Regions from separate parts of the Lentzea kristufekii genome, predicted to be linked through region 1. Evidence: riboswitches for the same ligand, from Rfam matches in the RefSeq annotation. Region 1 holds a riboswitch; the other holds the start of a gene.

Evidence for each region. Region 1 has a riboswitch for glycine ahead of gcvH (glycine cleavage system protein GcvH). Riboswitches for the same ligand answer to the same signal wherever they lie in the genome.
Region 2: it holds a riboswitch for glycine, as region 1 does, so the genes downstream of both, gcvP (aminomethyl-transferring glycine dehydrogenase) here and gcvH (glycine cleavage system protein GcvH) in region 1, are expected to answer to the same signal.

What each region holds. Positions count from the first base shown of each region.
Region 1 is NZ_JAXAVV010000026.1:114,398-118,809, forward strand. Features, by position in the region: gene SK571_RS37995 (TetR/AcrR family transcriptional regulator) at 1-17, shown strand, start outside; gene ald (alanine dehydrogenase) at 90-1,202, opposite strand; glycine riboswitch at 1,428-1,520, shown strand; gene gcvH (glycine cleavage system protein GcvH) at 1,584-1,967, shown strand; gene SK571_RS38010 (L-serine ammonia-lyase) at 1,996-3,360, shown strand; gene SK571_RS38015 (winged helix-turn-helix transcriptional regulator) at 3,442-3,795, opposite strand; gene SK571_RS38020 (TROVE domain-containing protein) at 3,872-4,412, opposite strand, start outside.
Region 2 is NZ_JAXAVV010000014.1:235,371-239,782, reverse strand. Features, by position in the region: gene SK571_RS27985 (MerR family transcriptional regulator) at 1-417, shown strand, start outside; gene SK571_RS27980 (Clp protease N-terminal domain-containing protein) at 505-1,476, shown strand; glycine riboswitch at 1,533-1,628, shown strand; glycine riboswitch at 1,632-1,738, shown strand; gene gcvP (aminomethyl-transferring glycine dehydrogenase) at 1,787-4,412, shown strand, end outside.

The sequences.
Region 1 (4,412 bases):
AGGCGTTGCGGTCGTGAGCACCGGCGCCGGACAGGCGAAACCCCCGCAGCGATTCACGCGTGCGGGGGCCTCAGTCATCCAGTTGGCTTTCAGACGACGGTCTCCAGCGGCGTGTGCACGAGCCCGGTCGCCTCGGCCACCGGGCCGTTGGTCAGCAGACCGGCGTGGACGTTCAGGCCCAGGGCGAGCGAACGGTCGTCCTTGAGCGCCTTCTCCCAGCCCTTGTCGGCCAGCGCGACGGCGTAGGGCAGCGTCACGTTGGTCAGCGCGTAGGTCGAGGTGCGCGGGACGGCGCCCGGCATGTTCGCGACGCAGTAGAACACCGAGTTGTGGACCTCGTAGGTCGGCTCGGCGTGCGTGGTGGCGCGGGAGTCCTCGAAGCAACCGCCCTGGTCGATGGCGATGTCGACGAGCACCGAACCCGGCTTCATCTCGGCGACGAGCGCGTTCGAGACGAGCTTCGGGGCCGCGGCACCGGGGACGAGCACGGCACCGATGACCAGGTCGGCCTCGCGGACGGCCTGCTCGATCGCGAACGAGTTCGAGGCGAGCGTGCGCAGACGGCCCTGGAACTGGGCGTCGATCTGGCGCAGGCGGTCGACGTTGGTGTCGAGGATCTGCACGTCCGCGCCCATGCCGACGGCGATGGTGGCCGCGTTGACGCCCGCCACGCCGCCGCCGATCACGACCACGCGGGCCGGGGCGACACCGGGGACGCCGCCGGGCAGCACGCCGCGGCCGCCGGAGGGCTTCATCAGCGCGAACGCGCCGACCTGCGGGGCCAGCCGGCCCGCGACCTCGGACATCGGGGCGAGCAGCGGCAGCGCGCGGTTCGGCAGCTGCACGGTCTCGTAGGCGATGGCCGTGGTGCCGGACGCGAGCAGCGCCTCGGTCAGCGGCTTGTCGGCGGCGAGGTGCAGGTACGTGAAGAGGGTCTGGCCGGCGCGGAGACGGGGGTACTCCTCGGCGATCGGCTCCTTGACCTTGAGGACCAGGTCGCCCTCGGCCCAGACGTCGTCGGCGGTCGCGAGGACCTTGGCGCCCGCGGCGAGGTACTCCTCGTCGGTGATCGCGGAACCGAGACCGGCGCCCTGCTCGACGTAGACGTCGTGCCCGCGGCTGGTCAGCTCGTGCGCACCGGCAGGGGTGAGAGCGACGCGGTACTCGTGGTTCTTGATCTCGCGAGGAACTGCGATCCGCACGATGACTCCTCCGTTCGGTGGCTGACATCTCACAATGTGAGGCAGCCACAAGGTCATGTCACTGTGCAGATCGCACTATCTGATACCCCGCTGGTTGTTCATCTGGGACAAAGCGACCTGAGGCCGGTTCGCGTTCCGCTCGACCGTCCCGCGTTGACACTCGGCGGGGGCCGCACATAGCGTTCGCCCCGGACAACTGAACACCGGCCGCGGCGCGCCAGCGCCAGAACCCGCGTGGGAGAGACCTCGACGAACTGGTCGAGGCGCCGAAGGGGCAAGCTCCCGCACACTCTCAGGCAGCAAGACCACCCGGGGTAGGCAACTCTGCACGGCGGAGGGGGCGCAAGTTTCCTGACCCGTCACAGCCAGAGGAGTCGCGCCGTGGAGTTCCCCGAGAACCTGCTCTACACCGTCGAGCACGAGTGGGTCGACTGGACGCCTGGCACCCAGGACCCGCTGACCTGCGGAATCACCGAGTACGCGGCTGACGCGCTCGGCGACATCGTCTTCATCCAGCTGCCCGAGGTCGGTGCCGAGGTCGTCACCAACGAGGTCTGCGGCGAGCTGGAGTCCACCAAGTCCGTGAGCGACCTGTTCTCGCCCGTCACCGGTGAGGTGATCGAGGTCAACAGCGCCGTCGTGGACGACCCGGCCGTCGTGAACAGCGACCCGTACGGCGCCGGCTGGCTGTTCAAGGTCCGCGTCGACTCGGCCGAGAACCTCCTCACGGCGGCGAAGTACGCCGAGCTCACCAAGTCTGACTGACCGCCCCACCACCACGAAGGACTGATCAGTGGCGATCAGCGTTTTCGACCTTTTCTCCGTCGGCATCGGACCGTCCAGCTCCCACACGGTCGGACCGATGCGCGCGGCCGCGATGTTCGTCGAGAAGCTCGGCGCGCGTGCGTCCGAAGTGGACCGCGTGCACGTCGAGCTGTTCGGCTCGCTCGGTGCGACCGGACACGGCCACGGCAGCCCCAAGGCCGTGTTCCTCGGCCTCGAAGGCAACCTCCCCGAAGAAGTCGATCCCACCGCCGCGGCCGCCCGCGTCGAGGAGATCATCTCCACCGGGCGGCTGAAGCTCGGCGGCACGCACGAGATCGGCTTCGTGCACGACCGCGACCTCGTCATGCACCGCCGCAAGTCACTCCCGTTGCACCCCAACGGGATGAGCTTCGAGGCGTTCGCGGACGGCAAGTCGGTCGAGCACGCCGTCTACTACTCGATCGGCGGCGGTTTCGTCGTCGACGAGAACGCCAGCGGCACCGACCGGATCAAGCCGGACTCCACGCCGTTGCCGCACCCGTTCCTGACCGGCGACCAGCTCCTCGCGCGCTGCCGCGAGACCGGCCTGTCGATCAGCGAGATCATGATGGCCAACGAGCTGTCGTGGCGAACGGAAGCCGAGATCCGCCAAGGACTTCTGCACATCTGGCACGTCATGCAGGAGTGCGTCGAACGCGGCTGCAACGAGCACGGCATCCTGCCCGGCGGCCTGAAGGTCCGCCGCCGCGCCGCCGAAATGCGCAAGACGCTGGAGAAGGAGCACTTCGTCACCGACCCGTTGCGGGTCATGGACTGGGTGACGCTCTTCGCGCTGGCCGTCAACGAGGAGAACGCGGCGGGCGGGCGTGTCGTCACCGCGCCGACCAACGGCGCGGCCGGCATCGTCCCGGCGGTCCTGCACTACTACACGAAGTTCGTGCCGGGAGCGTCCGACGACGGCGTGGTCAGGTTCCTGCTGACCGCAGGTGCGATCGGCGTGCTGTTCAAGGAGAACGCGTCGATCTCCGGTGCCGAGGTCGGTTGCCAGGGCGAGGTCGGCTCGGCCTGCTCGATGGCCGCCGGCGGCCTCGCCGAGGTGCTCGGCGGCACCCCCGAGCAGGTCGAGAACGCCGCCGAGATCGCCATGGAGCACAACCTCGGCCTGACGTGCGACCCGATCGGCGGCCTGGTGCAGATCCCGTGCATCGAACGCAACGCCGTCGCGTCCATCAAGGCCATCACGGCCGTGCGCATGGCTTTGCGGGGCGACGGTTCGCACTTCGTGTCGCTCGACAAGGTCATCAAGACCATGCGGGACACCGGCAAGGACATGTCGGTGAAGTACAAGGAGACAGCTCGCGGCGGACTCGCCGTGAACGTCATCGAGTGCTGATCTCCAACACGCGCTGCGCGTTCCGGTTGTCCAATCCGGACGGCGGAACGCGCAGCGCGGGGAAGAGCGAGCTCGTACCGCTCAGCGGGCGTCGTACGCGGCCTGCGCGGCCAGCACCTCGGGCATGCGGCCCTCGAGCAGGTGGATCAGCGACAGCAACCGCTCGGCCGTGTCGCGGCCCAGCGGCGTGAGGCTGTAGTCGACGCGGGGCGGGTTCGTGTTCTGGGCTTCCCGGAGCACGAGCCCGTCGCGCTCCAGCGCCTGCAACGTCTGGGACAGCATCTTCTCGCTGACCCCGTCGACGCGGCGGCGCAGCTCGTTGAAGCGCAGCTGCCCGTCGGCGAGCGCGGTCAGCGTCAGGCTGCCCCACCTGCCGGTGATGTGCTCCAGCGTGGGACGCGACGGGCACGCTTTCGCGAACACGTTGTAGTCCATAGCGGGATCATACCTGGTCACAACGCTAACTGAAAGTAAGTGTGAGAGCTCTCCGCGTCGGGAGAGCTCTCACACATCAGAACGGCCAGGTGGCGTTCTGACCTGCTTCGAGCAAGGGGACCATGCGAAAAGTGGCGTCCGTGAGGCCGCCAAATTCGTGCCGGTTCGCCTTGCCGGTGGCGTACGCGGCGTTGCGGTAGCCACCGAGGTTGAACCCGTAGATCGGCACGTGCGCGGGCACGACGTCCGAGACACCCTGCCCGTGGTACCCGGACATCGTCTGCATGTCCGAGATGACGAACACGCGGTCGTGGCCCCGGTAGGAGCGCTTCAGCGACCCGACGATGTCGGTGCCGTGCCCGACCTCGCCGATTCGCTTGAGGAACCGGTCGACCTCGCGGATGACCGATGCGCCCGGCTTGACGTCGTGCCGGAACGTGCCGTCCGCGAACCCGACCACGTCGACCTGCTCGCCCTTCGCGCCCAGTGCGACGCCGAACACCGCCGCGGCCTTCGCCGGGGTGACCTTCGACCGCGCCGAGATCGCGCCGGTCGTCATCGACGCCGAGGTGTCGACGAGGATCAGCGAGCGGCCGGGCAGGGCGGGCAGGTTCGAC
Region 2 (4,412 bases), on a different contig from region 1:
AGGACCGGTCTGGTCGCGCCGACGATAAGGATGGCGCACGGCTCCGGCAGCCAGCGGTTGTACTCCTTCAAGGACATCCTGGTGCTCAAGGTCGTGAAGCGGCTGCTGGACACCGGTGTCTCCTTGCAGAACATCAGGGTCGCGGTCGACCACCTGCGCCGCCGCGGCGTGCAGGACCTGGCGAAGATCACGCTCTTCTCCGACGGCACCACCGTCTACGAGTGCACCTCGCCCGAAGAGGTCGTCGACCTGCTGCAGGGCGGCCAGGGCGTGTTCGGCATCGCGGTCAGCGGTGCGATGCGGGAGATCTCCGGCACGATCCACGAGTTCCCGGCCGAACGTGCGGACGGCGTCGAGATCGCCCCGATGACCGAGGACGAGCTGACCCGCCGGCGTCGCGAGCGCGCCACCGGCTGACCGGCCTGATGATCGTGGCCGACTGGCGCTGGTGAGTGGCCGGTCGGCGGAAGCGCCCGGATCTTGTTGTTCCCTAGCGTTTCCGGCATGACGATCACCCCCTCCTATCAGGTCGTGAAGGTGCTGGAAGCGGCGGCGCAGCGCGCGGTCCGGCTGGAGTTCGGCTTCCTCGGCACCGAGAACCTGCTGATCTCGCTGATCGACACCGTCGGACCCGGCCGCAAGCTCGGCGTGAAGTCGCTGCGGGCCCAGGCGATGGCGCGGGGGCACGAGCACTGGGCGGACGTCGACGGTGGCGTCGTTCCCGAGGCTCATCCGGACGTCACGGCGTTGATGAACGTCGCCTGCGACCGCCTCCTCCTCGAGACCGTGCCGCCCGTCAGCCGCGCTCTGGAGGAGTGTCTGCTCGCGGCGGTCGCACGGGCCGGCGACGGCGTGCTGACCACGACCCACCTCTCGCTCGCGTTGCTGGAACAGGGTTCCGGACGTGCCGCCGACCTGTTCGTGCTGCGCGGAGTCGACGTCGAGGCGGTGGCCGCCGCGGTGCGGGCCGATGCCACGCGGCCCTACGCGGAGATCGAGGAAGCGCCCGCCGTGCGGTTGCTGCGCAAGGCGGGAGCACTTGAGGGGGACTCCGGCGGCGGGTACGTGCGCTGGCTGCTGCGCTGGGTCGCGCGCGGCCAGGGGCTGGGCGGGCCGGTGCTGACCGTCGTGCGCAACGAGGCCGGACGGCTGGCCGTGGCCGCGAGGCGAGAGGTGTCGTCCCGCGATCTGGTGGAGGCGGTGGTGTCGGTCGACCGCCAGTTGGAGGTGGCGGGCAGGAGGCTGAAGCCGGAGTTCGAGTCGGGCGGGGCGGCGGCGTTGCGCGAGGCGGGAATCGACCTGGCAGCGTTGCCCGTCAGCGGCGGCAAGGTGGAGCGTGCGGTGGAACGGGCGAAGCTCGTCGCGGCCCGTCGCGGCGACGCCGTCGTGGGCACCACGCATCTGCTCGTGGCGTTGCGCGACGACCCCGCGGACCCGGTCGCCGGGGCGCTCGCCGGTCTTCGGACTGAGATGTAGGTCGCGTCCCTAGGGACTACCTGAGCTGCCTGCGGGTATTCTTCTCGGGTAGTCGCTGAACTCTGGCGGGAGAGACCGGGCCCCGAGCCCGGCGCCGAAGGAGCAAGTCCCTCCCCGGGAACCTCTCAGGCATCCAGGACCGCCGAGCGAGACGCCTCTGGAAAGTGGATCACCAGGTGTTTTCTGGCGATCCCGCCGACGGTGAAAGCCCATCCTGACCGGTGGGTGAACCTCTCAGGCGCCCCTCGGGGTACGGACAGAGCGGGGAGGGCACCAGGACACGTGTGCCCGCAGCCCCCGGAGGCGTTTGATGACGCAGGACTCTGTTAATACCGACCCCCAGCAGGGGGCCCACCCCCTCCGGATTCCGCTCGCCGCTCTCGAGCACGGCACCCCGTTCGCCGACCGGCACGTGGGTCCGCGCCCCGCCGAACTCGCGCGCATCCTCGACGTCATCGGCGTCGGTTCGCTCGAGGAGCTGGCGCAGCACGCGGTGCCTTCGTCCATTCACGAGCGCGACCTCGTGCTGGACCTGCCCGCCCCGGCCACCGAGACCGAGGCGCTGGCCGAGCTCCGTGAGCTCGCCTCGCAGAACCGCCCGATGACGCAGATGATCGGCCTCGGCTACTACGACACCGTGACGCCGGGCGTGATCCTGCGCAACGTGCTCGAGTCGCCCGCCTGGTACACCGCGTACACGCCGTACCAGCCGGAGATCTCGCAGGGGCGCCTCGAAGCGCTGCTGAACTTCCAGACCATGGTCGGCGACCTGACGGGCCTGCCGGTCGCGAACGCGTCCATGCTGGACGAGTCGACCGCCGCCGCCGAGGCGATGACGCTGGTGCGCCGCGCCGGCAAGTCCAAGTCGAACAAGTTCGTCATCGACGCCGACACGCTGCCGCAGACGCTGGCCGTCATCGAGACGCGCGCCGAGCCGCTGGGCATCGAGATCGTCGTCGCGGACCTGTCGCAGGGCATCGAGGGACTGGGCCTGGGTGGCGACTTCTTCGGCGTGCTGCTGTCGTACCCCGGCGCGTCCGGTGTGGTGCGCGACCAGGCCGCGTTGATCGAGGAGATCCACGCCGCCGGCGCCCAGGCCGTCGTCGTCGCCGACCTGCTGGCGCTGACGCTGCTGCGCGCGCCGGGTGAGATCGGCGCGGACGTCGTCATCGGCACCACGCAGCGCTTCGGCGTGCCGATCGGCTTCGGTGGCCCGCACGCCGGCTACATGGCCGTCCGGTCCGGTCTGGAGCGTCAGCTGCCCGGCCGTCTCGTCGGTGTCTCCGTCGACGCCGACGGCTCGCTGGCCTACCGCCTGGCCCTGCAGACGCGCGAGCAGCACATCCGCCGCGAGAAGGCCACGTCGAACATCTGCACCGCGCAGGTGCTGCTGGCCGTGATCGCGTCCATGTACGCCGTCTACCACGGTCCCGAGGGCCTGCGTTCGATCGCGACCCGCGTGCACCGCCTGGCCACCGTGCTCGCCACGGGCCTGTGCGAGGCCGGGCTCGACGTCGTGCACGGCGAGTTCTTCGACACCGTCCAGGTGCGCGTCGAGGGCCAGGCCGCCGCTGTCGTCGAGAAGGCGCGCGAGGCCGGCATCAACCTCCGCAAGGTCGACGACGACGTCGTGGCAATCGCTTGCGACGAGAAGACGACGCGTGCGCACATCGTCGCGGTGTGGGAGGCCTTCGGTGTCACGGGGTCCGATGTGGACGCCATCGACGCCGACACCGCCGACGGCATCCCGGCCGACCTGCGCCGCACCTCGGACTACCTGACCCACCCGGTCTTCCACGCGCACCGCTCCGAGACCGCGCTGCTGCGCTACCTGCGCGCGTTGTCCGACAAGGACGTCGCCCTGGACCGCAGCATGATCCCGCTCGGCTCCTGCACGATGAAGCTGAACGCCACCGCGGAGATGGAGTCCATCACGTGGCCGGAGTTCTCGACGCTGCACCCGTTCGCGCCGGTCGAGGACGCCAAGGGCCTGCTGAAGATCGTCTCGGACCTGGAGGCCTGGCTCGCCGAGGTCACCGGCTACGACGCGGTGTCGCTGCAGCCCAACGCCGGTTCGCAGGGTGAGTTCGCGGGCCTGCTCGCGATCCGCGCCTACCACCGCGCGAACGGCAACGCCGACCGCGACGTCTGCCTGATCCCGTCGTCCGCCCACGGCACCAACGCCGCGTCCGCCGTCATGGCCGGTATGCGCGTCGTCGTCGTGAAGTGCGACGACAAGGGCAACATCGACATGGGCCATCTGCGCACCACGGTCGCCGAGCACGCCGACGACCTCGCCGCGATCATGATCACCTACCCGTCGACGCACGGCGTGTACGAGGACACCGTCCGCGAGGTCTGCGGCCTGGTCCACGACGCGGGCGGTCAGGTGTACGTCGACGGCGCGAACCTCAACGCGTTGATCGGCCTGGCCCGCTACGGCAAGTTCGGCTCGGACGTCTCGCACCTGAACCTGCACAAGACGTTCTGCATCCCGCACGGCGGCGGTGGCCCCGGCGTCGGCCCGATCGGTGTGAAGTCCCACCTCGCCCCGTTCCTGCCGAACCACCCGCTGCAGCCGACCGCGGGACCGGCCACCGGTGTCGGCCCGATCTCGGGCGCCCCGTGGGGTTCCGCGTCGATCCTGCCGATCTCGTGGGCGTACGTGCGCATGATGGGCGGCGACGGCCTGCGCCGCGCGACCCTGACCGCCGTGGCGGCCGCGAACTACGTGGCCCGCCGCCTCGACGAGCACTACCCGGTCCTCTACACCGGCGAGGGCGGCTTCGTGGCCCACGAGTGCATCCTCGACCTGCGCCCGATCACCAAGGCCACCGGCGTGACGGTGGACGACGTGGCCAAGCGCCTCGCCGACTACGGCCTGCACGCCCCGACGATGTCGTTCCCGGTCGCCGGCACCCTGATGGTCGAGCCGA